Regions from separate parts of the Sodalis ligni genome, predicted to be linked through region 1. Evidence: predicted binding sites of a transcription regulator. Region 1 holds the regulator's gene; each other region holds the start of a gene.
The links. The regulator PurR, encoded in region 1, represses purine synthesis genes. The targets are predictions, from matches to a motif close to CANGCAAACGTTTGCNTG.
Positions count from the first base shown of each region.

Region 2: the regulator PurR is predicted to act here: its motif matches at 5,986-6,003, upstream of galS (HTH-type transcriptional regulator GalS).
Region 3: the regulator PurR is predicted to act here: its motif matches at 4,760-4,777, upstream of purE (5-(carboxyamino)imidazole ribonucleotide mutase).
Region 4: the regulator PurR is predicted to act here: its motif matches at 5,166-5,183, upstream of carA (glutamine-hydrolyzing carbamoyl-phosphate synthase small subunit).

Region 1 covers NZ_CP075169.1:3,091,910-3,099,362, reverse strand. The annotation lists gene GTU79_RS14390 (outer membrane lipoprotein) at 65-532, shown strand; gene slyA (transcriptional regulator SlyA) at 685-1,113, opposite strand; gene GTU79_RS14380 (DUF1289 domain-containing protein) at 1,639-1,884, opposite strand; gene gloA (lactoylglutathione lyase) at 2,052-2,459, shown strand; gene rnt (ribonuclease T) at 2,706-3,371, shown strand; gene GTU79_RS14365 (Grx4 family monothiol glutaredoxin) at 3,499-3,846, opposite strand; gene GTU79_RS30395 (C40 family peptidase) at 4,288-5,130, shown strand; gene cydH (cytochrome bd-I oxidase subunit CydH) at 5,156-5,245, opposite strand; gene purR (HTH-type transcriptional repressor PurR) at 5,445-6,461, shown strand; partial or broken gene cfa (cyclopropane fatty acyl phospholipid synthase) at 6,888-7,453, shown strand, end outside.
Region 2 covers NZ_CP075169.1:4,006,462-4,013,914, forward strand. The annotation lists gene sanA (outer membrane permeability protein SanA) at 100-852, shown strand; gene mglC (galactose/methyl galactoside ABC transporter permease MglC) at 1,137-2,003, opposite strand; gene mglA (galactose/methyl galactoside ABC transporter ATP-binding protein MglA) at 2,021-3,499, opposite strand; gene mglB (galactose/glucose ABC transporter substrate-binding protein MglB) at 3,610-4,611, opposite strand; gene galS (HTH-type transcriptional regulator GalS) at 4,823-5,863, opposite strand; gene pmrB (two-component system sensor histidine kinase PmrB) at 6,189-7,241, opposite strand; gene pmrA (two-component system response regulator PmrA) at 7,271-7,453, opposite strand, start outside.
Region 3 covers NZ_CP075169.1:1,517,480-1,524,932, reverse strand. The annotation lists tRNA gene GTU79_RS07120 (tRNA-Arg) at 27-103, opposite strand; gene folD (bifunctional methylenetetrahydrofolate dehydrogenase/methenyltetrahydrofolate cyclohydrolase FolD) at 287-1,150, shown strand; gene ybcJ (ribosome-associated protein YbcJ) at 1,163-1,375, shown strand; partial or broken gene cysS (cysteine--tRNA ligase) at 1,644-3,037, opposite strand; gene ppiB (peptidylprolyl isomerase B) at 3,396-3,890, shown strand; gene GTU79_RS07095 (UDP-2,3-diacylglucosamine diphosphatase) at 3,902-4,630, shown strand; gene purE (5-(carboxyamino)imidazole ribonucleotide mutase) at 4,870-5,379, shown strand; gene purK (5-(carboxyamino)imidazole ribonucleotide synthase) at 5,376-6,452, shown strand; gene GTU79_RS07080 (ankyrin repeat domain-containing protein) at 6,675-7,453, opposite strand, start outside.
Region 4 covers NZ_CP075169.1:5,004,653-5,012,105, forward strand. The annotation lists gene GTU79_RS23375 (threonine/serine exporter family protein) at 1-374, opposite strand, end outside; gene carB (carbamoyl-phosphate synthase large subunit) at 554-3,781, opposite strand; gene carA (glutamine-hydrolyzing carbamoyl-phosphate synthase small subunit) at 3,796-4,944, opposite strand; gene dapB (4-hydroxy-tetrahydrodipicolinate reductase) at 5,407-6,228, opposite strand; gene ispH (4-hydroxy-3-methylbut-2-enyl diphosphate reductase) at 6,619-7,453, opposite strand, start outside.

The DNA of each region.
Region 1 (7,453 bases):
GCTATATTAGCATGAGTTCCGTCTGGGTTTGCCTTGGACGAACGTCGTACAATAGGAGTTTTCAATGATGAAACGTTTGCTCGTGGTCACCCTGGCTGGTTTGACATTGGTAGGATGTGCCAATAACAACGGCTTATCCGGTGATGTCTATTCTGCCTCCGAAGCCAAAGAAGTTCAAAGCGTGACTTACGGTACCCTGGTTGGGGTCCGTCCGGTGCAGATCCAGGGTGGGGAAGATTCAAACATTATCGGCACCATCGGTGGTGCGGTATTGGGTGGTTTGGTGGGCAATACCATCGGCGGCGGCGGCGGCAGAGGTGTCGCTACCGCCGCCGGCGCGGTAGTGGGCGGCGTCGCCGGACAGAACGTCGGCAGCGCCATGAACCGTACCCAGGGTGTGGAGCTGACCATTCGCGAAGATGACGGCAGAACCATCATCGTCGTACAAAAACAGGGGCCGACCCGCTTCAGCGTGGGCCAACGCGTCGCCATGGCCGGCAACGGACGCGGCGTGACCGTTTCGCCCCGCTGACACAGCGGCATGTCTTGATTTCTCCCCTACTGTTAAGGCTGTGGGTGAAAATCAATGGTACGACATCATTCACATCTGTCTATATAAAGAACCGGCAAAATATGCCGGTTTTTTATATGGAACATATGCAACACACCCAACCTGATCAGGATTTATTTATAAATTCCATGGAAATTCTTCTCTGGCCTGGCGATCATATTACTCAAAAATTTAATTTTTTTTTCTGAGATCCCCGCCAGGATTTCATCTCTGGTACTATTTATAACATGATTAACTTCTTTGATGATTGGCTCGGCGGACTCCGTCAATTTTATACGTTTCGCCCGCCTGTCATTGGCGCAGGTATGCCTGGTGATGAGTTTCTTCTCTTCGAGCTGATCAAGCGTCCGGACCAAGGAGGGCTGCTCGATGCCGATGGCTTTCGCCAATTGAATTTGCGACTGCTCAGGGGGCAATTGGCAAATATTATGCAGCGTGATCCAATGCGTTTGTGTAAGCTCTAAAGGTTTTAAGCGATGGTCAATCAGTGCGCGCCAAACACGAACAAGTCGCGCCAAATCAGATCCTAATGGCGATTCCAATTCTCTCTCCTTATAATTAAGCTGATTAAGCTTGTTCCCTGGATTCCCATCCATTCTAATGGGTGGAATGGCAAAATACAAATATATATATAAATATGGCGAAACTTAAGTTGAGATGGATGTAATATGCATGTTATTCCTTTGATAAAATGGATGTTACCGAAGAGCGCATATGTTTTCGAAACATCCGGTGAATCGGATGAATTCACTCTCCTTCCTTCGCATTTTCCCACCTGGTGTAGGGTAATCTCTGGAAACGTTCAATAATCCGTTCCTCTTTGCGACTACCTTAACCCTTTCATATTGAGGCAGATCATATGCCAAGCGGATTATTCATAACTGTAACACTATTATTGTCATTGAGCGTGATTTATTGTTAATTTAAGTTAAATGAAGACATAACAAATATCAATATTTCATGTATTCAGGGTAATAATGTAATTTTAATATATAAGTAGCTACTAATTAGTTCGTAAAATAATATTAATCAGTACCACTAATATCTCATCAATACTCACCTCAGCGTCAAAACAGGCTGGGTTGATCCGGGTCGTCCCCAAGAGACTCCGCCGTTTTAGCGGCCCGCGCCAGGCGCAAATAACGCTGGCGGCATAAACGCAGTACCTCCTTTTTCTGGTTGTCATTCATCCCCATCCAGTCAAAGCGCTCTTGCCGGGAACGGAAACAGCCAATACAGTAGCCGCGGGCGTCCGACTGGCAGATACCGCGACAGGGACTGGGTATGGTGAAAAACTCAAGCTGTTCCGGCACAGGCCCTCCTTATTTACTTTCATTGAAGACGTTATTTACCCAACTGGCAAGATTTTTTGCCCTCGCCCGCCCGTCCGACATACTGTAAAACCGCCGTCCCACGGTCTATACTGGCGACTACCTTTTCTGCGGCGGACATTACACCGTCATGATCCCAAGAGGATATTATGCGCCTGCTACATACCATGCTACGAGTTGGAAATTTACAAAGATCTATTGATTTCTATACTAAAATACTCGAAATGCGCCTATTGCGCACCAGTGAGAACACTGAATATAAATACACGCTGGCGTTTGTCGGCTATACCGAAGAAACCGAAGGCGCAGTTATTGAATTAACCTATAACTGGGGAGTCGACAGCTACGATCTCGGCAGCGCCTATGGCCATATCGCCCTGGGCGTAGATAATGTCGCCGCTACCTGCGAACGCATCCGCCAGGCCGGGGGCACGGTTACCCGTGAAGCCGGACCGGTGAAAGGCGGCACGACCATCATCGCCTTTATCGAAGATCCCGACGGTTATAAAATAGAATTGATCGAGCAGCGTCACGCCGGCCTGGGCCTCGGGCACTGACATATTGGCCACGGCCGGGCGGTGGCGGTCGGTAATGCGCCGCACATCATAAATCCGCGAATGCTTAAAGTTACATCGTAACGGACGGGACCCAAGACAGGGGTCCCTATTCAGGATTATCTTTCCATTTTCCGTTTAATCACCGCACTATTCCATTGCGGGCAGCCAATGAAAATGGATTCGCCATGCATACCGGAACAAAATTTGCCATAATGCGGGCTGTATTTCTAAATAGTAAGAACAGGCATGGCTGAAATAGACGATGTAAATTCCCTTCGCGGCCGTTTCCGCGGCTTTTATCCGGTTGTCATTGATGTAGAATCCGCAGGCTTTAACGCCGCTACCGACGCCTTGCTCGAAATTGCCGCCGTGACATTGAACATGGATGTAGAAGGCTGGCTCGTGCCGGACCAAACGTTGCATTTTCATGTCGAACCTTTCCCCGGATCCCTGTTACAGCCGGAGGCGCTGGCGTTTAACGGCATCGATCCGTCCAATCCTTTACGCGGTGCGGTAAGCGAATACGATGCGCTGCATGAAATCTTCAAGATGGTGCGCAAAGGCATAAAGGATCAAGGCTGCAACCGTGCGGTAATCGTGGCCCATAACGCAGGTTTTGATCATGGTTTCCTGATGGCGGCGGCGGAACGCGCCAATCTCAAACGCAACCCGTTTCATCCTTTTGCCACCTTCGACACCGCGGCGCTGAGCGGACTGGTGCTTGGGCAGACCGTATTGGCGAAAGCCTGCGCCGCCGGAGGAATTGAATTCGACAGCCGCCAGGCCCATTCGGCCCTGTACGATACCGAGCGGACCGCCGAGCTGTTTTGCGAACTGGTGAATCGCTGGAAGCGTCTCGGGGGTTGGCCGGTACCGCCGCTCGGCGACGATAGCAGCGGCGAAACTGATTAAATCAAATCACGGAGATGGCCGAAAAGCGGGAGAGCATGTTTGTTTTGACCATAAAATCAAAGCCAATCCCAGCGATAGGATTGGCTTTTATCTTTTCTGAACGCTCAGGCTAGAAGCCCTCACTGACTCAATTGGACGGCTGATCTTCCTGAGAACCGTATTTCACCGCGGTTTCTTTGATAAGCGGCTGTAGCTCGCCGTGCTGATACATTTCAAGAATGATATCGCAACCGCCAATCAATTCACCATCCACCCATAATTGCGGGAAGGTCGGCCAATTGGCGAATTTCGGCAGTTCGGCCCGAATATCCGGATTCTGCAGGACATCCACATAAGCGAAACGCTCGCCGCAGGCGGAAAGCGCCTGTACCGCTTGCGCGGAAAAACCGCAACCAGGCAATTTCGGAGAGCCCTTCATATAAAGAAGAATCGGGTTTTCAGCAATTTGCTGCTGAATTTTTTCAATCGTCGTCATTGTCTCGCTTCCTCAAGCCATAAGCTGGCCTTATCTGCTCTGGGCGGGATTATGCTCAGAATCACTATTCTAACGATTACCGTATAAATAGATAAACGTTTTTTTGCCCGCCATAGCCCGCACGGACAAAGATGCGCAGCACCTTAATAAAGGATAACACCAAAGGCGGCCTTTTACCCGGCGCCGGGGCATGGATGCCAAACTCTTTTTAACAATTGAAAACTGTTGAATTTTGCGCCAAATTATGCCGATGAATGCAACAAATATGCAGTCGTTCACGTTTATTCACAATATGATGATAATTCATGATGCAAAGTAGGGGTAAATAGCTTAAATTCCTTTGAGGCATTTATAACCCCTCTTTGGGGCCACAGAGGATAGCGTTAATCATGCGTTTATGCTTTACGCTTTTGTGTTGCTTTTACTCAGTTATTTTTCAATTTGGCGCATGCCGCGCCCAATGCCGGTATCAATGCCGACCAGCGAAAATCACAGTCCAGTACGGCTAAAACAGGTGACCGACGCAAACGAAAACCTCTTAAAGAGGTGTTGAAGATAACCAAAAAAAGCAAACCGGTGACCGAGCAGAAAATCACCCGTCATAGCACAGACAAACCAAAAGAGCTCGTTGCTGAAAAAAGCAGCAATAAAAAATTACATTCCATACCCGTCGCCAAAGCGAAAGAGCCGGCCGTCGAAAAAAACCACGTTAAAAAATTGCACCCAATCCCCCCCGAAAAAAAAATAGCCAATTTTACCCCGCCGAAAAAAGGCTACAAAAAGGGTTACGGCAGGCATCGGATGAAAGAAAGCGCCACGCTCGATCTCATTGCCAACGACCAACCCATCATCATGAGCGACAGCCACAAAAAACGCTATCAACATGCCAAATTGACGGCGATGAACAAGCTGATGTCCCAGATGGGCAAGCCTTATCGCTGGGGCGGCATGTCACCCAATACCGGGTTCGATTGCAGCGGCCTGATCTATTATGCTTATAAGGACGTGGTACGGATTCATATGCCCCGTACCGCCAATGAAATGTTCCATTTACGCGATGCGGCGCCGGTGAAGAAAGACGATCTGGAAAGCGGCGATTTGGTTTTCTTCCATATCACCAACCGCGGCGCGGCGGATCATGTGGGCGTTTATTTGGGCAACGGACGGTTTATCGAATCCCCCCGCACCGGCCGCGATATCCGCATCAGCTATCTGAATGAAGATTATTGGGCGGATCACTATGTCGGCGCCCGCCGGGTCGTGACGCCGAAAACCATTCGCTGAAAGGAAAAAAAGGCGCCTGGGCGCCTTAATTCATTACCGCGGTAAAGCTGAACGCAATGATCACCAGCAAGGAAAATACCGTGGTCATTAATGACAATTTGAAATCGCTGCTCATCACTTCTCCTTATCACTACACCTGTCGCTGAACGGGATATCTTTACACCCGTAGGTTGTAAGCAGTGTCGCATAACCCGATTAAAAAAGCTTGCCGGGCAGCAACTCCCGAGCATATTTATCTTTATCGCTTTCACTTTAGTGCCGAATCAAGGAAAATTGGCGGTTTATTTATTTCGGCGTACAGGAGTTCTACACGCATGGCAACCATTAAAGACGTGGCGAAACGCGCCGGGGTATCCACCACCACGGTGTCACATGTCATCAATAAGACGCGATTTGTGGCGCAAGAGACCAAGATCGCCGTTTTGGAGGCCATCGGGCAGCTGCACTATTCCCCCAGCGACGTGGCGCGCAGCCTTAAGATCAACCGCACAAAATCCATCGGCCTGCTGGCCAGCTCAAGCGAAGCGCCCTACTTCGCGGAAATTATCGAGTCGATTGAGCACCACTGTTTTGTGCGGGGATATACCCTTGTGCTGTGCAACTCCCATAACGATCTGAACAAACAGGGCGCCTATCTGGCGATGCTGGCGCAAAAACGGGTGGACGGGTTGCTGGTGATGTGCGCCGAATATCCCGAACCGTTGCTGAATATGCTGGAAGAGTATCGCCATATCCCCATGGTGGTCATGGATTGGGGCGAAGCTCGCCGGGATTTCACCGATACCATTATCGACAATGCCTTCGCCGGAGGTTACATGGCGACCCGCTATCTGCTTTCCCGGGGGCATCGCGATATCGGCGCCATACCCGGCCAACTGGCGCGTAATACCGGGGGCGGACGTCATCGCGGCTACCTGCGGGCCCTGGAGGAAGCCGGCATCGCCATTCCCCATCAATGGATTGTGCAGGGGGATTTCGAACCGGAATCCGGCTATCAGGCCATGAAACTCATTCTGTCCAGGCCGCAAAGGCCCACGGCGGTATTTTGCGGCGGTGATATCATGGCCATGGGTGCAATGTGCGCCATTGATGAAATGGGCATGAAGGTTCCCGATGACATCTCAATTATCGGTTATGATAATGTGCGCAATTCGTGCTTTTTTACCCCGTCATTGACTACCATTCATCAGCCCAAAGAAGAGCTGGGCGAGGCCGCGCTGACCATGCTGCTGGACCGTATCACCAGCAAACGGGAAAACGCCAGGATTATCGAAGTGCATCCCGCCCTGATTGTACGCCGTTCGGTGGCCGACGGCCCGTTTCGCTCCTGAAGGGCGGCACACGGCCTCCTGAGCCCCTTATCAAAGGTGATTCGCTCCCGAATGTAATAATATATTTCATACCGCCGAATGTGCCTGATGAGTTATTGTTCCGATAGGAAATCATTAACTTATCTGTGAAATACATTATTCTGTCAGCTATTGTCTAAACCGGAATGCAGGCTTATACTCAATATCGTTAACAAATATAACGAGTTGTCTAATAATTTTGCTTTAAAAGAATGTCGTGTTTTTACATGGCGTCATCCTATTTATGAAGCGCCCGTCTGACAAACAGTCTATTGGTGTTTTTATATTCCTCTGTTTATTGTGGTACATCCGACACCACGGATACCCGTGGATGATTATAAAAGCCCGCAGGTATCGGCTACGCTTTTCCTGACGGGGTTATAACAGAAGAAAGGTGATGGAGAAGCTATGAGTTCCTCGTGTGTTGAAGACCTGAGCTTTCATGATAATGCTTGGTATCGAATCATCCATGAAATGCTTGCTGAGGCAGGTGTAAAGATCAACGGAGCAAGGCCGTTTGATATTCATGTCAAGAACCCGGAATTTTTAAACGCGTGCTAGAGGACGGGTCATTGGGGTTGGGTGAAAGTTACATGGACGGCTGGTGGGAATGCGAGCGACTGGATATCTTTTTTCAGCGCGTTTTAAGAGCCGGTTTGGAAAATAAGCTTCCCCGGCATTTCAAGGATGTTATGCGCGTTGCCGCCGCGCGGCTCATGAATCTTCAGTCTAAAAAACGGGCTTGGATTGTCGGCAAAGAGCATTATGACCTCGGTAATGATCTGTTCAGCCTGATGCTGGATCCCTATATGCAGTATTCGTGCGGCTATTGGAACAAGGCCACCACCCTGGAGGAAGCGCAGCAGGACAAGCTTAGGATGATCTGCGAAAAGCTGCAGTTGAGACCGGGCATGACGCTGCTGGATGTGGGCTGCGGCTGGGGCGGGCTTGCCGCTTATGCGGCCAAGAACTAC
Region 2 (7,453 bases), 910 kb from region 1:
CTTTAAGGCTTTCAACCGGTTACGCTCCTTGCTTCAGCTTCACAGGTAAAGTAGCCTGAGGGCATGACATTGCAGCAGGATCCGGTTAAGGCTTACGGCATGTGGAAGCGCCTGATATATTTCCTGATTGGTATTGCGGGCGTGTTGCTGTTTACGGCGTTCGGCTTGGATCGCTGGATCAGCTGGAAAACCGCCCCCTATATTTACGAAGACTTAAGGCTTTTGCCTCACCGCCAGGTCGGTGTGGTGCTTGGCACGGCTAAATATATCCGCACCGGGGTTATCAACGAATACTACCTCTACCGAATCCAGGGGGCGATTAACGTCTACAACAGCGGCAAGGCCGATTACCTGCTGTTAAGCGGCGACAATGCGCTGCAAAGCTACAACGAACCGGTGACCATGCGGCGGGATTTGCTTTCCCACGGCATGCCCGCCGGGGATATCGTGCTGGACTATGCCGGGTTTCGTACCCTGGACTCGATTATCCGCACCCGCAAGGTATTCGATACCAACGATTTCACGATTATCACCCAGCGTTTTCACTGTGAGCGGGCGCTGTTCATCGCCCAGCATATGGGCATCCAGGCGCAGTGCTACGCGGTCCCCTCCCCGAAAAACATGTTCTCGGTGCGGATGCGCGAGATTGGCGCGCGGCTGGGCACATTGGCGGATCTTTATATCATGAAGCGCGAGCCCCGTTTCCTTGGCCCGCAGATTCCCATTCCCGCCCGGCAGGAAGAAATTCCCCAGGGCGCGCAGGACTACCCCGCCGTCTCTCCCGAACAGCTGCTGGAAATCCAGCCAAAACCGGACGGCGCCTCCGCGGACGTATTACAGGATATGCGATAACGTAGGCAGGCCAAACTCACCATCACCTGTCTCGCAACAAACAAATCTCAGGAAATACCCGTCAAAGCGAGAACGTGTTAAAGGGAGCGACTGAACGATTGGTAACGAGTGGCAAGGAGGGCGCGTGTTAAAGGAAGAGCGGCACGCTAGGCCCGCCAGCACCAAGTCTTAAAGTGAGAACGCGTTAAAGGGAGAGCGTCCCAAGGCACGCTAGGCCCGCCATCACCGATCTTGACAGCGAGCCCGCCAACGTGAGACCGCGCCACTAGGCGCGGACTTCAGGCTTATTTCTTCTTGGCGTACTTCAATGAATCCAGCGCCACCGCGAAGATAATGATCGCCCCCTTGATAATATACTGCCAGTAAGGGTTAACCCCGATATAAGTCAGCCCATAGTTGATAACCGTAAAGATAATCACCCCGGTAATCACCCCGGCGATAGTCCCCACCCCGCCCGAAAATGACACGCCGCCCACCACGCAAGCCGCGATGGCATCCAACTCATACATAAAGCCCAGATTATTGGTGGCGCTGCCGATACGGCCCGCCTCCAGAAAACCGCCGAAAGCATAAAACGCCCCGGACAAAGCATAAATCAAAATCAGGTTAAGCGGCACATTCACGCCCGACACCTTCGCCGCCTCAGGATTACCGCCGATGGCGAAAATATTCTTGCCAAAGCGGGTCTTATTCCACAATATCCAGACACAAACCGTGGCAATGGCCGCGTAAAAGGTAATATACGACAGCTTGAACTCGCCAAATTGCAGAAATCCCTGCGTAAATTTCGAGAAATGAGTATCAAAGCCGGCGATAGGCGATGCGCCGACAAAGTTGTAATACAGCGAGTTGATACCATACACAATGGTCATGGTACCCAAGGTGGTAATAAACGGCGTCACGTGCAGGTAAGCAATAACCAGACCGTTCACCAGCCCGATTATCGCACCGATAATGCAGACGGTCAGGATAACCAGTGGAATCGGCACGGTATGCAGATCGGGGAACACCTTATTGACGTTATCCATGGCCTGAAGCAACGTGGCCGACACCACCGCCGCCAGACCCACTTGGCGCCCGGCCGACAGGTCGGTCCCCTGGTCGCCCTCTTTTAAGTAAGTGAGCAGGCTTTTCTTATTTAACGCATTCATAATAAGAACCCTTAAAATTAAAGATGCACGGAAGCAAGACGTAAAATTTCGTTCTGGGAGGTCTCTTTGGTATTGACAATCCCCGCCATCAGACCATTACTCATTACCAAAATACGGTCGGTAATTCCCAACAATTCCGGCATCTCCGACGAAATAATAATAATGCCTTTACCCCGCTTTGCCAGTTCAGTAATCAATTGATAAATTTCAAATTTTGCGCCAACGTCAATACCGCGGGTCGGTTCATCCATCAGCAGGATTTCCGGCTGGGTCAATAGCCAGCGGCCGATAATCACCTTTTGCTGGTTGCCGCCGGACAACGAACCGATATTGGTTTTATGACCGGGGGTTTTAACCCGCATTGAGTCTATTACCCACTGTATATCGCTTTTCATGCGGGTATTGCTTAATAACCCGATTTTGTTTTTATAATTACGGATATTGGAAATCAATGAATTAAAACCCACGTCCAGGAACGCGTAGATGCCGGTGGCCCGCCGCTCTTCGGTCACCAGGGCAAAACCATTATTAATGGCCTCGTTGGCGCTCTTGTTTTTAATGGGCTTGCCGTGCAGGGTTATGGTGCCGGAGGATCTTTCTCGGATACCGAACAGCGCCTCGACGATATCGGTGCGTTTAGCCCCCACCAGTCCGGCGATGCCGAGGATTTCCCCTTTATGCAGATCGAAGCTGATATCGCGTATGGACGGCTGGCGTAGCGAGGTCAAATCCTTGACTTCAAGAATCACTTCCCCCTGCTCTCCTTCAACACGATCCGGGAAACGCTGGCTGAGTTCGCGTCCCACCATCATCGCGATAATCTGATCCATCGTCAGGCCTTCCACCTGCCGGGTAGCAATCCACTGCCCGTCGCGCAGTATGGTTATTTCATCGCACAGCTGAAATATCTCCTCCAGCTTGTGGGAGATGTAAACGATGCCGCAACCCCGCGCCTTCAGTTTACGAATGATGCTGAAAAGATGGCTGACTTCACGTTCGGTCAACGATGACGTGGGTTCGTCCATAATGACGATTTTGGCATCGTAGGAAAAGGCTTTGGCGATTTCCACCATTTGCATTTGTGAAATAGACAAGTTGGCGACTTTTTCGTAGGGATCGATATCGATGTCCAGCTCTTCGAAAATAGTCTTGGTATCGCGGTACATTTTTTTCTGATCGACGAACATGCCCTTGAGGGGATAACGGCCTAGCCACATATTGTCCATTACGGTGCGTTGCAATACCAGGTTCAGTTCCTGGTGCACCATGGAAACGCCATGCTCCAGCGCCTCCTTGGAATTCTTGAAATTGACTTCCTGCCCTTGAAAGACAATTGTTCCGGAATCTTTGCTGTAAATACCAAATAGGCACTTTAATAAAGTGGATTTTCCCGCACCGTTTTCTCCCATTAATGCATGAACGGAATGCGAGTGAACTTTCAGGTTCACATTATCCAATGCTTTGACGCCAGGGAATGACTTACTGATATTGGTCATTTCCAGCAGCCACTCACGGGGCTGTTCGGTCGTAATGTCGGCCACGATAATACCCGGCTAAATTTGATACAGATAAAATCCCCGGCGCGGAATGACGCCGGGGAGTCAGACTATTTCTTGGTGAATTGCGTTAAGTTATCTTTGTCGACGCCTACATAAGGGATACGGACGATTTTATCTTCCAGTTTCCATTTGGTGCCGTCGGCGGCCGGTTTGCCCGCCGCCAGGTTCTTCGCCAAATCGAAGGTGGCTCTTGCCTGGTTGTTGGCGTCGTTCAGCACAGTACCCGCCATGGCGCCGGATTTAACCAATGCCAGAGCTTCAGGGAGGGCGTCCACGCCAAAGACCGGGATAGCCGTTTTGCTATGGGCTTTTAATGCTTCAACCGCACCCATGGCCATGGCATCGTTATTAGCGATAATCACTTCAATCTTGTCGGCATTGGGGCCGGACAGCCAGGCATCGGTTTTATCCTTGGCCTGCGCGGTATCCCACATGGCGGTATCCAGCTGCAACTGCTGGGTTTTCAGCTTTTCCTGCTCATTAAGGGTTTTGACCACATAGGTGGTGCGGGCTTCAGCATCGGGATGTCCCGGTTCGCCTTTTAGCAGAACGTACTGGATGGTGCCGTCTTTATTCAAGTCCCATTGCGGGTTGGCGCGCCAATGCTTGGCGATCAGTTCGCCCTGGATAATACCGGACTCTTTGGAGTCGGTGCCGACATAATACGCTTTGTCATAGCTGTCGAGATCTTTGCGGCTCGGTTCCTTATTATAAAATACCACCGGAATACCGGCGCCGCGGGCTTTGGAAATAATCACCGGCGCAGCGGCCGGGTCAACCAGGTTTATTGCCAGCGCTTTAACGCCTTTGGCAATCAGCACGTCTACCTGGTCGTTTTGTTTGGACTGGTCGTTTTGGGAGTCATTCATCAACAGCTGAACGCCGGTGCTCTCTTTGGCGTCTTTCTCCAGGGCTTTACGAACCTCCGACATAAAGTTGTCATCGTATTTATAAATAGTTACCCCGATACGGGTGTCGGCAGCCCGCGCCACGACTGAAAATAACAGTCCGGCGGCCACGGCGGTAAGAACAAAAGCCTTTTTATTCATTAGATTCTCCGGAAATTTGTAAGGTTACGTTTTGGGTAGAACAATTTCCAAATACTCATACACCGGTAATGCCAGCAAAGAGAGCAAAGGCCGGGGTAAAATTTTCAGGGTCCGGCTGGACAAGTGTTTTGTCCATGTCAGGCGTAAAACATGGCTAGCATAAAGGGATAAATGTTAATAAACTGTGAATATTCTCACACTTTGAAAACGGTTACATCTCATCTTGTGATGAGGAAGTGATCGCCGCCACATTTCGCAGCGGAGCCACCGAATGGCGGCGAACCACCGTCGGCATAAACAGATGGGTCTGCTTGGGATCCAGCAGCCCGGCGGTACCTTGCAGCGCCAATTCGGTGGCCGCCACCGCCATGGCGAAAATCGGGTACCGTATGGTGGGGAGGTGCGGGCTGGAATAACGGGAAATGGGGGTATCGCCGAATCCCACCACCGAGAATTGATTCGGCACCGCAATGCCGTTTTCCCGCAGGGTGGCCAGCGCCCCCACCGCCATGGCGTCGTTATAGACAAACACCGCCGTCAATTGTTGATTACGGCCGAGCAGCTCCACCATGGCCGCTTCTCCTCCCTGCAAATCCGGCGAGGCCAGCACCTGCCAGCTTTGCGGCGGCGTAATGCCCTCTTCCTGCATCACTTGCAAATAGCCCTGGTGCCGCTGCGCCTCATCTTCTATGGGATGATTGGAGCCGATATAGCCAATCTGCCGATGCCCCTGTTTTATCAATGTCCGGCTGGCCATCAGGGCGCCGCTGACGTTATCCAGCCCGACACAGCGGTGTTCATAGCCCGGAATGATCCGGTTTATCAGCACCATGCCCGGCTCCCGCTCCATGAAAGGAATCAATTCCTCGTCGGAGAGGATTTTGGCATGCACCACCAGCGCGCTGCAGCGCTGGCGAATCAGAACCTCAATGGCGTGCCGCTCTTTTTCCGCCTGGTGATAGCTGTTGCTGATCAGCACATTCTTTTTATGGCGCTGCGCCACCGTATCCACCGCCTTTACCAGCGCGCCGAAAAAGGGATCGGACACATCCATCACCACCACGCCGATGGTGTCGCTGCTTTGCGTGGCCAGCGCCTGCGCGTTGGCATTGGGACGATAGCCCAACTCATTCACCGCCTTCATCACCCGGTCACGGGCTTCCTTGCTGGCGATGGCGCTGTCATTTAATACTCGTGAAACGGTCGCCACCGAGACTCCGGCCAACCGCGCCACATCACGTATGGTGATCATGTCATCCCCTGTTATTTATGACGTCCGCCCAGGATAATATTTGACCAAACGGGTGAAGCACGTTTTGTTCAGGCACCGGTGGTGTTACCCATTGCCGTCACAGGTCTGAAACATAAGGCGCTATCCTAACCGTTTTCTTGCCGCCGCAGCGTGAAACAGCTCACAGGACCGAAAGCGCTTACATAAGAAAAACGGAATCGCTTTTATCGGGGAAAAAAGAGGCGTCGCCGCGAGCGTTTATGAGCAAACGGGAAGATATCCGGAAGGAAACAGTTGCTGTGCCAAGTCAGCCAAGGCGGCTAAAAGGGGATGAAGAAGCGAGAGGTCAGAGGGACTCCGGCAGCAGCAGGCGGGCGATGGTGCCCGGGATATCCTGCCGATTGACCAGTTCAAATTTGCCGTTGTGCAGTTGGGCAATGCGCGTCACGATGCTTAAGCCCAGACCGATACCGTTAAAGCGCTGATCCATGCGGACGAATTTTTTCGTCAGCTCCACGGCCTTGGCAGGATCAATCCCCTGTCCCTGATCAATCACTTCCAGCAGAATGCTGCCATCTTCGTTGCGCGCCAGCCGGATATCGATTTGGCTCTCTTGCGGGCCGTAACGGTGGGCATTTTCCACCAGATTGCGCAGCAGCAGGCGTATAAGTATCGCATTGCCCTGCAGCAGGATTTCTTCTTCCGGCAGGATCCAGCACAGGGTTTGCCGGTGCAGCCGCGCCATTTCCTCCAGTTCCTCCCGCTGCGGCGCGATTACATCCGCCATCAGTTTCACCGTCTGGTAATGGCCGGAAGTAAAATCATGCCGGATACGGGCCAGCATCAACAACTGCTCCACGGTATAGGACATATTGTCTACCCGCTCAATCAGCGGCTGGTTATCGACGGCGGCCTGTTTTTCCTGCAATTCCAGGTGCAGCCGGATACCGGCCAGGGGCGTTCGCAGCTCATGGGCCACATCGGAGGTGAATTGGCGGTCCTGCTGCAGCGTGTCGTTGAGCCTCGCGAGCAGCTGATTAAGACTGCGGGTGACGGCAATGACTTCTTTGATGTTGCTTTGTTCCGGCAGCGGTTCGAAATTCTCGGCGCCGCGCTTTTGCAACGCATTCTGCAAGCGGGAAAGGGGCAATGTTATCCAGCTCACCGCCTGAAAACAAAACAGCAGGGTGACGATGATCATCATCAGCGCCGGCACGCTTAATGCGGCAATAGCCTCGCGGATCTCCTGGTTGACGTGATCGTTGCGCACACTTTCCGCCAGCGTGCGGTTCACCAGCAGATCAATCTGTTCTTTGCTTTCGTGCCACAGCCAGATGACGGTAATAAACTGGCAGCATAATAAAATAATGCCCAGTACCACAATTAACCGCCAGCGCATGCTGATAAGCGGGGGCGCGGAGGAAGGCGTCACGTGTTTTCACCGTTTTCCTTGATAAGCAGATAACCGAAACCGCGCAGAGTGCGGATCCTGTCTTTGCCAATCTTTTGCCGCAGGTTGTGGATATGGACTTCCAGGGAATTGGATGAGGGATCGTCGTCCCAGTTATACAGGTCCTGATGAAGTATTTCCCGGTGGATGCGGTGCCCGGC
Region 3 (7,453 bases), 1.6 Mb from region 1:
AGTCAGCATAGTCCGTTGATTGGAAATGGTACGCCCTACTGGATTCGAACCAGTGACCTACGGCTTAGAAGGCCGTTGCTCTATCCAACTGAGCTAAGGGCGCCCGACTGCGAAGATGCGGGATAATGCGGTTTGGATTATACGTAGCGGGCAGGTCGAGTCAATGGCTTTTCTGCCGACTGCTCGCATGATAAACAGCCTGATCGCATTCAGTGCCTGACAGCGGGCCGCGCTTCTGCCAAAATAGCCCATCTCGGCACGTTAAACAGATGGACTAGCGATTCTGATGGTAGCAAAACTCATTGATGGCAAATCGATTGCTCAACAGGTCAGGAATGACGTTGCCGCACGGGTAAAGCAGCGGCTGGTCACGGGTAAACGCGCGCCAGGGTTGGCGGTGGTGCTGGTGGGGGAAAACCCCGCATCTCAGATTTATGTCGCCAATAAACGCAAAGCCTGTGAGGATGTCGGTTTTGTCTCGCGCTCCTACAATTTACCTTCCACCGTCAGCGAAGCTGAACTGCTGTCGCTTATCGACCGGCTGAACGATGACGGACAGATCGACGGTATTCTGGTGCAGTTGCCGCTGCCGGCGGGCATGGATAATATCAATGTATTGGAACGCATCCGGCCGGATAAGGATGTGGACGGTTTCCATCCCTATAACGTCGGACGTTTGTGCCAGCGCGCGCCGCTGCTGCGTCCCTGCACGCCACGGGGCATCATTACCCTGCTGGAGCATTACAACATTGAAACCTTCGGCGTCAACGCCGTGGTGGTGGGCGCGTCCAATATCGTCGGCCGTCCCATGAGCATGGAACTACTGCTGGCCGGCTGTACGGTAACGGTGACCCATCGTTTCACCAAGGACTTGCAGCGGCATCTCGCGTATGCCGATATCCTGGTGGTGGCGGTGGGTAAACCCGGCCTGATTGCCGGAGAATGGATAAAACCGGGGGCGGTGGTGCTGGACGTGGGCGTTAACCGGCTGGATAACGGCAAGCTGGTCGGGGATGTGGATTTTGCCGTCGCCGCGCAGCGGGCATCCTATATTACGCCGGTACCCGGCGGCGTCGGCCCGATGACGGTGGCCACCTTGATTCAAAATACCTTGCAGGCATGTGAAGAATTTCACGATACAGCATCATAACGGCGGAATACGATGGAAACCTTTTCTCTAGCAGGCCACCCGCACATTGCTTTGTGCGATTTATTAAAATTCCAGGGATGGTGCCACAGCGGCGCGGCGGCGAAAACCGCCATCAACGGCCAACAGGTGAAAGTAGACGGGGTAATGGAGACCCGCAAGCGGTGTAAGGTTGTGATCAATCAGCAGGTGGAATTTCTCGGCCAGGTGGTGAAGATCGTTGAATAAACCTGCTTATTAACGAGAACTGCCGGCAGGACGGCGCTACTTTCCGCCCGGTTGGATTCAATCAACGCCAGGCAGGCAATCCGGGGATCAGACACTTGCCCTCTCCCCGGACCGCGTATCCTTCGGCATATTCCCCTACCCCTCCTGCAATAGTGAAATAATACCTCCCAACGGGTCCATACCATTGACCAACGCCTTAGAAGGCCGTTGCGCAATGGCGGCCGATCGCGGCCGGCTTGGGCCTTCTGGCGCGTTTTCGTTCGCCTTTCTAGCCGCGGCGCCAGATAGTGCCCTGAGCACTGTCTTCCAGTACGATACCCATGTCGGTGAGCTGTTTTCGCGCCTGGTCCGCCAGGGCCCAGTTTTTCTCTTTGCGGGCATCATTACGCTGTTTAATCAGGGCTTCAATCTGTGCGGTTTCGTCATCGTCGGTTTGGGCGCCGTGCTGCAGAAACTGTTCCGGGTCCTGGGACAGCAGGCCGAGAACATGGCCCAACTGGCGCAACGCGGCGGCCAGCCCCGCGGCTTCACGGGGATTCTCCGCCTTGAGGCGATTGACTTCCCGCGCCATTTCGAACAGTACCGAGTAGGCTTCCGGCGTATTGAAATCATCGTCCATGGCGGCAACGAACTGCGCCAGGAAAGCTTCGCCGCCCGCCGGCGGGGTTTGGGGATCGGCTCCGCGCAGGGCGATATAAAGACGTTCGAGGGAGGATCGCGCCTGCTTGAGGTTTTCCTCGCTGTAGTTCAATTGGCTGCGGTAATGTCCCGACATCAGGAAATAACGCACCGTTTCAGCGTCATAATATTTCAGCACATCACGCACGGTGAAAAAATTATTCAGGGATTTGGACATCTTTTCCCTGTCCACCATCACCATGCCGGAATGCATCCAGTAGTTCACATAGGGCCCCTCATGGGCACAGGTGGACTGGGCGATTTCATTTTCATGGTGGGGGAACATCAAATCCGATCCGCCGCCGTGAATATCAAAATGATTACCGAGCTGTTTGCAGTTCATGGCCGAACATTCGATATGCCAGCCCGGGCGGCCTTGCCCCCAGGGTGAAGGCCAACTGGGTTCGCCGGCCTTGGACATCTTCCACAGCACGAAGTCCATGGGGTTGCGTTTGACATCGGCCACTTCCACCCGCGCGCCGGCCTGAAGCTGTTCCAGGTCCTGGCGCGACAGCTCGCCATAGGACGGATCGGTATCCACGGCAAACATCACGTCTCCATTGGCGGCGATATAGGCGTGCTCCTTGCCGATGAGCGTTTCCACCATTTCGATGATATCCGCCATGTGGAACGTGGCGCGGGGTTCGCTGTCGGGGCGCGCGATATTCAGCTTATCGAAATCCCGATACATCTCGCCGATCATTCTGGAGGTGAGTTGATCGATGGTTTCTTTATTTTGCGCCGCGCGGTGAATAATCTTGTCGTCGATATCGGTGATATTTCGCACGTAATCCACTTCATACCCTTTGAAGCGCAGGTAGCGGGTGACGACGTCGAAAGCCACGAAGGTCCGGCCGTGGCCGATATGACAAAGGTCATAAACAGTGATACCGCACACGTACATACCGACTTTTCCGGCATGAATAGGTTTGAATTCCTCTTTTGTCTGGTCAGGGTATTAAAATCTTCAGCATCTACATTCATTCCATGGTAGTAACAGGTACGTGTGCATACCGACAGGTTTAGACAGATTGTTCATGCAACGGGGTATTGAACCCTGAAGACGTTGGGAATGCAAGACCAGGCGCCAAGCGAGCCCGGAGGGCTATGCCACGGACTATGCCATGATCGAAAAGCAACCGTTTTGCGGGGGATTTGGCCGGGCATATTAACAGAAACCGGTGTTATCTGCTGTGTATGCTGACTCCACGCCGGACTTATGTTATAAATTCGGTCTGTTTCCCTGGCAGTGAATATACCCGTCATCTTTCACGTTGCCGCCCTGGCGCAACATGAAATCAATAGGGTATAACTCCTTTTCTGACTCGTAGGACAACTATTTATGGTCACTTTCCACACTAATCACGGCGATATCGTCATTAATACTTTCGCCGACAAGGCACCGTTAACCGTCGAGAATTTCCTGAATTACTGCCGTAGCGGCTTTTATGATAATACCATTTTCCATCGTGTCATTAACGGTTTTATGATTCAAGGCGGCGGTTTTGAGCCAGGCATGGCGCAAAAAGCCACCAAGGCGACCATCAAAAACGAGGCCAACAACGGTTTGAAAAACAACCGCGGCACGCTTGCAATGGCGCGGACCAACGATCCCCATTCCGCCACCGCGCAGTTTTTCATTAACCTGGTGGACAATGACTTTTTGAATTTCCGCTCTGAAAATGCCGACGGCTGGGGCTATTGCGTTTTCGCCGAAGTCTCCGACGGCCTGGATGTAGTGGATAAAATCAAAAATGTCCCCACCGGCCGCAGCGGCATGCATCAGGATGTGCCTAAAGAAGATGTCATTATCACCAGCGTGACGGTGGAAGAATAAACACTGCTGCAATGGCAACCTTATTTATTGCGGATCTTCATCTAAGTCATAAAGAACCGGCGATCACCGCCGGTTTTCTGCATTTTTTACAGCGGCAAGCGATCCACGCCGACGCGCTCTATATCCTGGGCGACCTGTTCGAGGCCTGGATTGGGGACGACGATCCCGCGCCGCTGCATCGCGAAGTCGCCGCGGCGTTGCACGCGCTGCATAAAAAGGGCATCCCGTGCTTTTTTATCCACGGCAACCGTGATTTCCTGCTGGGCCGGCGTTTCGCCGATGCCTGCGGCATGACCATACTGCCCGAAGAGCAACGACTGGAATTATACGATCGCCGAATCCTTGTTTTGCACGGAGATACCCTGTGTACCGATGATGTGCGCTATCAGCGTTACCGGCGACGCGTCAACCGGCATTGGCTGCAGCGATTATTTCTGGCGCTGCCGCTGCGCTGGCGCCTGCGAATCGCCGATCGGATGCGCGCCGGCAGCCGGCAGGCCAACCAGGCAAAATCCCCGGACATCATGGATGTCAACCCGCAGGCGGTGGCCGCCGTCGCCGAGCGCCATGGAGTGGACTGGCTGATTCACGGCCATACCCACCGCCCGGCCATCCACATCCAGCAACTGTCCTCGGGCCAGCTCCATCGGGCGGTGCTGGGCGCCTGGCACCATCAGGGTTCCATGATCAAGGTCAGCCGGGAGAGTATCGAACTGATTGAATTCCCTTTCGAGGGATAGCCGGCGCAAAATTCTTTCCTCCCATACGTCAGCTATGTCTGAAACAGGTGCTGGGAATGTTATCGGCGCCTCTTTTCCATTGGTCCGCGTTAGGTGATATATGTGATCTATAATTCTGCTTTAACAGGATACGCAACCGTTTTCCTCGCCCGTGACACATGATATGCTCTACGCCCTCTTTTACCGGCATCCCGGCGTGACGGGGGTCGTTTTAGCGCAACCACAGGAGCATTCCGTCCATGCAAGCCAATCCTGCCCTGGCAAAAATCGCCATCGTTATGGGATCCAAAAGCGACTGGGGAACCATGCAGTTCGCCGCGGACATTCTCACTTCCCTGCAGGTCCCCTTTCAGGCGGAAATCGTCTCTGCGCACCGCACGCCGGATAAGCTGTTTGAATATGCCCAGGGAGCGGCGGCGGCGGGAATCCAGGTGATCATCGCCGGGGCGGGGGGCGCGGCCCACCTGCCGGGCATGTTGGCGGCAAAAACCCTGCTGCCGGTGCTGGGGGTGCCGGTGCAGAGCGCGGCGCTGAGCGGCGTGGACAGCCTTTATTCCATCGTGCAGATGCCTCGCGGCATACCGGTGGGCACCCTGGCCATCGGCAAGGCCGGCGCCGCCAATGCCGCATTGCTGGCGGCACAGATACTTGCTTTGCATGACCAGGCGTTGTCGGACCGTTTGGCGGCCTGGCGGCAGGCGCAAACCGATGAGGTTCTGGCCCATCCCGACCCGCGGGAGGATGCATGAAGCCGGTTTGTGTTTTAGGCAACGGCCAGCTGGGGCGCATGCTGCGTCAGGCAGGCGAACCCCTGGGCATACAGGTATTCCCGGTGGGTCTGGAGGCGGAGCCTGAATCGGTGCCGTTCCAGCAAAGCGTGATTACCGCTGAAATCGAACGCTGGCCCGAAACGCCGCTGACCCTGGAGCTGGCGCGCCATAAGGCGTTTGTTAACCGGGATATTTTTCCGCGTCTGGCTGACCGCCTGACGCAAAAACAATTGCTGGACCAGCTCGGGCTGTCCACCGCGCCATGGGAAGAGCTCAGTGGGGCGGCGCAGTGGCCGCAGGTGTTCAATTCCTTTGGTGATTTGGCTATCGTCAAACGCCGCGTGGGCGGTTATGACGGACGCGGTCAGTGGCGACTCACTCCCGGCGAAGAAGCGGACCTGCCTCAAGAGTGTTATGGAAGCTGTATTGTCGAACAGGGCATCCCCTTCTCCGGCGAGGTATCGTTAATCGGCGCCCGCGGGTTTGACGGCGGCAGCGTTTTTTATCCGCTGACCCATAACCTGCATCAGGACGGCATCCTGCGCGCCAGCGTCGCGCTACCGCAGCCGGACGCCGCGTTGCAGCATCGGGCGGAGCTTATGCTGTCGGCCATTATGCATGAACTGAATTACGTCGGCGTGATGGCGATGGAGTGTTTTATTCTCGGCAATGATTTATTGATTAACGAGCTGGCGCCGCGGGTGCACAACAGCGGCCACTGGACGCAAAACGGCGCCTCCATCAGCCAGTTCGAGCTGCATTTGCGCGCCATCCTGGATTTACCGCTGCCAAAACCGGTTGTCAACGCGCCGTCGGTGATGGTGAATCTAATCGGAACAGGCGTCGACGAAAGCTGGCTTAAGGATGCCCTGGTGCATTTGCACTGGTATGAGAAAGAGGTGCGTCCCGGTCGTAAGGTGGGCCACCTTAACCTCAATCATCCCGACCGTGATGTTTTGCATCGCAGCCTTACGCGGTTGGCGCCACAGTTGCCAGAGGAGTATCAGCGCGGGCTGCATTGGGCGCAGCAACGGCTGGCAGAGCTGCTGTGATCTTGCCGTCGCTTGACCAATAAAGGCCTTTTTATCGGGCCTGAAGCATTTGACTAAATAGCTTTGCGCATTAATGCTTCACTTCTCATCGTGCAGGGCCAGCGCTGGCGGGATGTCATCTCCCGCAAGTGTAGCGCTAATATGAAAAGCTATTTAGGTGCCGCCGGTGAGAGAAATGCTCTCTCCGATTCGATTTAAATATATAGCCGATACAGGCTACTTTTAGTAGTACGGCAATCTGAACCAGCTTATTTTATTCATCAAATTCACGGGTGACATTATTCTTTTTGTTTTTATGGCCAAGTTCAGTATTTTCGCTATGATTAAAAGCTTTGCCGTATTATAGTCCGATTTATTAATAGCCATGAAAAAAGCAGTTTTGCCAATGAGATCTTTCACGTTTGAATCGATGTCTTTACGCTTAACAAATAATTCAATGAATTCTGTATGACCTCCTATTATAGCCACCATTAGCGCAGTCTCTCCCTTGAGGTTTGCTTTATTGATATCAACAGTCGCACAATCAAGCAATAATTTCACAATCTCAATATGCTTATGTTCCGTTGCGACAATCAGGGCGGTCGAACCATTCCTGTTTACACAGTTAATGTCAATCTCCGTTCTGTTAAGAAGTGATTTTACCATGTCTTTGCGCCCAGAACGCACAGCGAGCATTAAAGCAGAATCGCCTCTTTTCAGGTAATTGATATCAATATCCATTCTATTAAGCAATAATTTTACTGTTTCGTTGCACCCCCTACTCACAGCGAGCGTTAAAGCAGAATTGCCAAAATAATCAGTAAGGTTGGTATCAATATCCGTGTTATCAAGCATTAATTTTACGATTTCACTGTGCCCTTTGTCGGCCGCGCGCATTAAAGCAGAATATCCAGATTCATTTATATGGTTAATTTTGATATCCCTCATCTTAAGCAACAACTTTACAATTTCACTATATCCTTTCTCCGCCGCGCCTATTAAAGCGGAATATCCATTTTCAG
Region 4 (7,453 bases), 1.9 Mb from region 1:
AAACCGACCACACAGACCATCAGCCAGCGCGGATAACGCAGCGGCCGAATATTTCCCAGCCGCTTGGCCACATCCTCCGCATCCAGTAAATGGTGCTCAGCCATGATGACGATATGCTGCACCTGGGTGACAACATGCATATTGATGCCGCGATCGTTATTTTTACGGGTTGACGTCAGGCAAAAGTCTTTGTTAATGGTGGTCAGCACCACGGCATTGGCGGAAATGGAGCTTTCCACCCGCTCTACTCCCAGCGCCAGCCCCAGCCGGGTGGATAGCTGCTCCACCAGCATGCTTTCAGCGCCATGCTGCAGCAATAATATCGCGCACTCGATACAGAGCCGGGTAATAACCCGCTGGTGGTCCTCTGACATTTCCTTAACCGTTGCCATGCCCTGCCATACCCCGAGTGCCTCAGCCCAAAGAGGCTGTTTAATAACACGTAAAAAATCCGCCAGCAAGCCTTTGTTAGGACGACAATCAGGACCGCATTCCAGGACAGACCCGCCCGAACCGCAAGAGGACGGAAACCTGTCGGCTTGCGGCCCGGCTATCAGGCTTTATTGAGCTGAAGGTGCATCTCCTGCACGGAAATAACCCGCTCGGTGGGGTCTGAATTCAGCGACATGGCGGTAGCGAAACCACCGTTCATGGTGGTGTCGTAATGCACCTTGTACTGTAGCGCGCTGCGCCGGATCAGCTTGGAATCCGCAATGGCCTGACGGCCGGCGGTGGTATTGACGATATAGCTGTATTCGCCGTTTTTGATGCGGTCCTGGATATGGGGGCGCCCTTCATGGACCTTATTCACCAGCCGGGGATTGATGCCCGCCTCCCCCAGCACGACCGCGGTACCGTGGGTCGCATCCAGCTCAAAGCCGTGCTTCAGCAGTTTGGCCGCCAAATCCACCACGCGGCCTTTATCCCCTTCACGCACCGACAGCAAGGCCCGGCCGGTTTTTTTCATGTGCGACTGGCTGCCCAGCATGGCCTTGCCGAAGGCTTCGGCAAATGTCCGCCCGACGCCCATCACTTCGCCGGTAGAACGCATTTCCGGCCCGAGGATCGGGTCGACGCCCTGGAATTTGTTAAACGGCAGCACCACTTCCTTCACCGAGTAATAAGGCGGAATAACCTCTTTGGTCACACCCTGCTGCGCCAGGGATTGTCCCACCATGACCCGGGCGGCCACCTTCGCCAACGGCACCCCGGTGGCCTTGGAGACAAACGGCACGGTGCGCGCGGCGCGGGGGTTCACCTCGATGAGATAGACTTCGTTGGCCTTGACGGCGAACTGCACATTCATCAGGCCGCGGACCCGCAGCTCAAACGCCAGCTTCTCCACCTGGCGGCGCATGACATTCTGAATTTCCTGGCTAAGGGTATAACACGGCAGCGAACAGGCCGAGTCGCCGGAGTGCACCCCCGCCTGCTCGATATGCTCCATGATGCCGCCGATAAGCACCTGCTCGCCGTCGCAAATGGCGTCCACATCCACTTCCACCGCATCGTCCAGGAACCGGTCAAGCAATACCGGGGCATCGTTGGACACGCTGACCGCGGTTTGAAAATAGCGCAGCAGATCCACATCGTCATAGACGATTTCCATCGCCCGGCCGCCCAGGACATAGGAGGGCCGCACCACCAGCGGATAACCGATGGTGGCCGCTTTTTCCACCGCCTGATCGATGGTGGTCACCGTGGCGTTGGCCGGCTGCTTGAGACCCAACCTTTCCACCGCCTGCTGAAAACGGGCGCGATCTTCGGCGCGGTCAATGGCATCCGGACTGGTGCCGATAATCGGCACGCCGGCGGCTTCCAGTTCACGGGCCAGTTTCAGCGGGGTCTGGCCGCCGTATTGCACGATAACGCCTTTAGGCTGCTCCACGCGCACGATTTCCAGCACATCCTCCAGGGTCACCGGTTCGAAATAAAGCCGGTCGGAGGTATCGTAATCGGTGGACACCGTTTCGGGGTTGCAGTTGACCATAATGGTCTCGTAGCCGTCTTCCCGCAGCGCCAGCGACGCGTGCACGCAGCAGTAGTCGAATTCGATACCCTGGCCGATACGGTTGGGGCCCCCCCCCAGCACCATGATCTTTTCACGATCCCGGGTCGGGTTGGATTCACACTCTTCATCGTAAGTGGAATACATATAGGCGGTATCGGTAGCGAACTCCGCCGCGCAAGTATCCACCCGCTTGTAAACCGGATGGAGATTATACTCTTCCCGCAGTTTGCGGATTTCCCCCTCCGATACGCCCGCCAGGGCGGCCAGGCGCGCATCGGCGAACCCTTTGCGTTTGAGCCGGCGCAGGAAACCGGCGTCCAGGGCGGTAACGCCTTGCTTCGCCACCTCGTTTTCCAGCTGGACCAGTTCCTCAATCTGCACCAGGAACCATTTATCGATATTGGTGAGATTATACACCCCGTCCACTGACAGCCCGGCGCGGAACGCATCGGCGACGTACCAGATGCGGTCACCGCCGGCATCTTTCAGCTCGCGGCGGATTTTCGTCAGCGCCTCCGGGTCATCCAGGCTGACCTTGGGATCAAAACCGGTGGCGCCCACCTCCAGCCCGCGCAGCGCTTTTTGCAGCGACTCCTGCTGGGTGCGGCCGATGGCCATGACTTCCCCTACGGATTTCATCTGGGTGGTCAGCCGATCGTTGGCCCCGGCGAATTTCTCGAAGTTGAAGCGGGGTATCTTGGTGACGACATAATCGATGGAGGGCTCGAAGGAGGCCGGCGTGCGTCCGCCGGTAATGTCGTTCATCAGCTCATCCAGGGTATAACCCACCGCCAGCTTGGCGGCCACCTTGGCGATGGGGAAACCGGTGGCTTTCGACGCCAGTGCGGATGAGCGGGATACGCGCGGATTCATTTCGATAATAATCAGCCGGCCGTTTTCCGGATTCACCGAGAACTGCACGTTCGATCCGCCGGTTTCCACGCCGATTTCACGCAGTACCGCCATGGAGGCGTTACGCATGATTTGATACTCTTTGTCGGTGAGGGTCTGCGCCGGCGCGACGGTAATGGAATCGCCGGTGTGGATGCCCATGGCGTCCATATTTTCAATGGAGCAGACGATAATGCAGTTGTCGTTTTTGTCCCGCACCACCTCCATCTCATACTCTTTCCAGCCAATGAGCGACTCATCGATCAGCAGTTCGGTGGTGGGGGAGAGATCGAGGCCGCGTTCGCAGATTTCCTCGAACTCTTCCCGATTGTAGGCAATACCGCCGCCGGAGCCGCCCATGGTAAAGGAAGGGCGGATAATACAGGGGAACCCCACGTCGGCGGCCACCGCCAGCGCTTCTTCCATATTATGGGCAATGCCGGAACGGGCGGTTTCCAGGCCGATTTTTTTCATGGCCTGGTCAAAGCGGCGCCGATCCTCCGCTTTATCAATGGCGTCGGCGGTGGCGCCTATCATGGTGACGCCGAATTCCGCCAGCACCCCTTCACGCTCCAGATCCAGCGCGCAGTTCAGCGCCGTCTGGCCGCCCATGGTGGGCAGTATGGCGTCGGGACGCTCTTTCTCGATGATTTTGCGCACCACTTCCCAGTGTATGGGTTCGATATAGGTGGCATCCGCCATATCGGGGTCGGTCATGATGGTGGCCGGGTTGGAATTCACCAGCACCACCCGGTAACCTTCTTCACGCAGCGCCTTGCAGGCCTGCGCGCCGGAATAATCGAACTCGCACGCCTGGCCGATGACTATCGGGCCGGCACCCAGAATCAGGATACTGGTTAAATCTGTACGTTTTGGCATTGCTTGGCTCCTGATTATTTCGCCTGAGAACGATATGACTTAATCAATTCTATAAAGTGATCGAACAGCGGACCCGCGTCATGGGGGCCGGGGCTGGCCTCCGGGTGCCCCTGGAAGCTGAACGCCGGTTTATCGGTGCGGCAAATGCCCTGCAGCGAACCGTCGAACAGCGAGACATGAGTGACCCGCAGCGTAGGCGGCAGCGACGTTTCATCCACGGCGAAACCATGGTTCTGCGCGGTTATCATTACCCGGTTGGCGTCCAAATCCTTCACCGGATGGTTGCCGCCGTGGTGGCCGAATTTCATTTTCAGGGTCTTGGCGCCGCTGGCCAGCGCCAGCAGCTGATGCCCCAGGCAGATGCCGAACACCGGTATGTCGGTTTCAAGAAAGGTTTTAATGGCGGCGATAGCGTAATCGCAAGGCTCCGGATCGCCGGGACCGTTCGCCAGGAAGATGCCGTCCGGGTTCATTGCCAGGACGTCCGCCGCCGGGGTCTGCGCCGGCACCACCGTCAGGCGGCAGCCGCGATCCACCAGAAGGCGCATGATATTGCGTTTTATGCCGTAATCGTAAGCCACCACATGGAACGGCAGGGAGTCGGCGCAAGCAGGGGCCGGCAGGCCGCCTTCAAGACGCCAGCTGCCCTGGGTCCAGGGATATTGTTCGGTGGTGCTGACTTCCTTTGCCAGATCCATGCCCTTCAGACCCGGGAATTGCCGCGCTTTTTGCAGCGCCAGCCCGGCATCGGGAGCATCGCCTGCGATGATACAGCCGTTTTGCGCCCCTTTTTCCCGCAGCAGCCGGGTCAGCTTACGCGTATCGATATCGGCGATGCCCACTACGTTATTCTTTTTAAGATAGTCAGACAGGGAGCCGGTGCTGCGGAAATTGCTCGCTATCAGCGGCAAGTCCCGGATAACCAGGCCCTCGGCCTGAATGCAGGAGGATTCTTCATCTTCTGGATTGGTGCCGACATTGCCGATATGGGGATAAGTGAGAGTAACGATTTGGCGGGAGTAGGAGGGATCGGTGAGAATTTCTTGATATCCGGTCATCGAGGTGTTGAAGACCACTTCCCCCACTGCCGTACCCTCTGCCCCGATGGCCCGACCGTGGAATTGGGTTCCGTCTTCCAGAACCAATAGCGCTGACTTTATCAAAACACCCTCCAAGGAATATTCAGTCATTGTATTTGCATATTAATTCAGATTTAACGGTCTAAATCAATGCAAAAACACCTTCAAGGTGGATTTTTGGCAAATTGGGCGCATTTTAATGATGCATAGGGCACTTGTCTACCCCGCAACAATAATTCATTCAATTAATCGTCATTTCACCTATTAAGCAGAGCGAACCGGTTAAAAAGCACTGTAAAAGAGCAAAAGTAATCGGTTGCCTGACAAAACAGGGAATATCAATGAAGCATTTTCCCGCCAGGAACGTTTTTGGCGGGAACGCGAAGGTTTTAATGAAAAATACTTCTTAAAAACGCTATTTATAACGATTTTGATGAAAAAAAACAGGTAAGCGTATATTTTTAAAAAATTTTAAAAATGGCCAAATATATCTTATTAAAATCATAGGCATAAAAATACATCATTCGCATATATATTTTTTTCTGTCTATAAATTACCGAGATCGAGCACATCGGCCATATTATAGAGCCCGGCTTTTTTACCATTCAGCCATATCGCCGCGCGAACGGCGCCATTGGCAAAGGTCATGCGGCTGGAAGCCTTATGGCTTATCTCTACCCGCTCGCCGATATCCGCAAACATCGCCGTATGCTCACCCACTATATCACCCGCGCGCACGGTGGCAAAGCCGATGGTATGGGGCTTACGCTCGCCGGTATGGCCCTCGCGGCTGTACACGGCGCAATCCTTCAGCTGGCGTCCCAAGGCTCCGGCAATGGTTTCGCCCATGGCAAGGGCAGTACCGGAGGGGGCATCCACCTTATGGCGGTGATGCGCCTCGATTATTTCGATGTCGCAATACTCACCCATCACCCGGGCGGTCTTTTCAAGCAACTTTAGCATTACGTTCACGCCGACGCTGAAATTAGCGGCAAAAACAACGGGAATATCCCGAGACGCCTGTTGAATGAGGTCTTTTTGCCGCTCATCAAAGCCGGTGGTGCCGATAATCATGCCTTTGCCATGGGTTTGGCAAAAAGCCAGGTATTCCAGGGTGCCTTCGGGGCGGGTAAAATCAATCAATATGTCAAACCGGTCTTTTACCGCGTCCAGGCTATGGCCGACCCTGACATCAATATGACCTAAACCCGCCAGTTCGCCGGCATCGGTACCCATCAGGCTTGAGCCTTCACGCTCAACCGCCGCCCCCAGGCAAGCGGATTGGGATTGTTGCACCGCCTGGATCAATTGCCGGCCCATGCGGCCCCCTGCCCCGACGACGGCTATGCGGATTGGTGTCATATCCATGCTCTCTCTGCTAAGTGAAAAATCAGTGTCAGGTTAACCGGAGGCGCCGGCCGCCGCCAGTTTATTTAACCGGTGATAAGGATAATATGATAAAAAAGGAGGGATATTAGCGGAAATGACTAAGGGTAAAATGAATTTTTATTCATTTGACTGAAGAGCAATGTGTTCAGTGGGAACAATATGCCGGATCGTAGCGAAACGGCAACCCTGCTGTAAATACGTCCCTGTGCGCTCGATCCGCGCGATTATGCCCCTCATCCCTGAGGGGTACCCTTCGGCCAGCCCCTGACGGCGTTTTGGTTCTTGGCGCGGACGGTTTACTCTTCTATCGTCCTGTCCCGCCTGATTAACCCCGAGCGGTTTTTCAGCACAATGGGATAGTCGTCCGGCTTATTCCACAATCTGCACTTTTACCCGCAGTTCTTTCGGCACTTCGAACACGATATTCTCTTCCCGTCCCTGGCGCTCCTCGACATCTACGCCGCCCAAGGCACGTAAACGCTCAATCACCGCCTTCACCAGCACATCCGGTGCAGAGGCCCCGGCGGTCACGCCCACCACCGCCATGCCCCGCAGCCAGCTCTCCTGGATATCCGCGGCGGTATCGATGAGATAGGCCGGCTTACCCGCCCGTTGGGCCAGTTCCGCCAGCCGGTTGGAGTTGGAGGAGTTTCTTGAGCCCACCACCAGCACGATGTCCGCCTCGGACGCCAAGTCTCGCACTGCTTCCTGGCGATTGGTGGTGGCGTAGCAGATATCGTCCTTACGTGGGCCGATGATCTGGGGAAAGCGTCCACGCAGAGCATCGATAACCTCGGAGGTATCGTCGACGGAAAGCGTGGTCTGGGTCATGAACGTGAGATTGGCCTCGTCCTTGACCTGCAGCTTGCGGACATCCGCCGGCGATTCCACCAGATACATGCCGCCCTGCGGATTGCTGTATTGCCCCATGGTGCCTTCCACTTCAGGATGCCCGGCATGGCCGATGAGAATCGCCTCAGTGCCTTTGCGGCTGGCGCGCGCCACCTCCATATGCACCTTGGTCACCAGGGGACAGGTGGCGTCGAATACCGTCAGATCCCGATTCTTCGCCTCGTTGCGCACCGCCTGCGATACGCCGTGGGCGGAAAAAATCAGTATGGAGCCGTCCGGCACTTCATCGATTTGTTCAATGAAGATCGCGCCGCCGGCGCGCAGCGCATCCACCACATAGCGGTTGTGCACT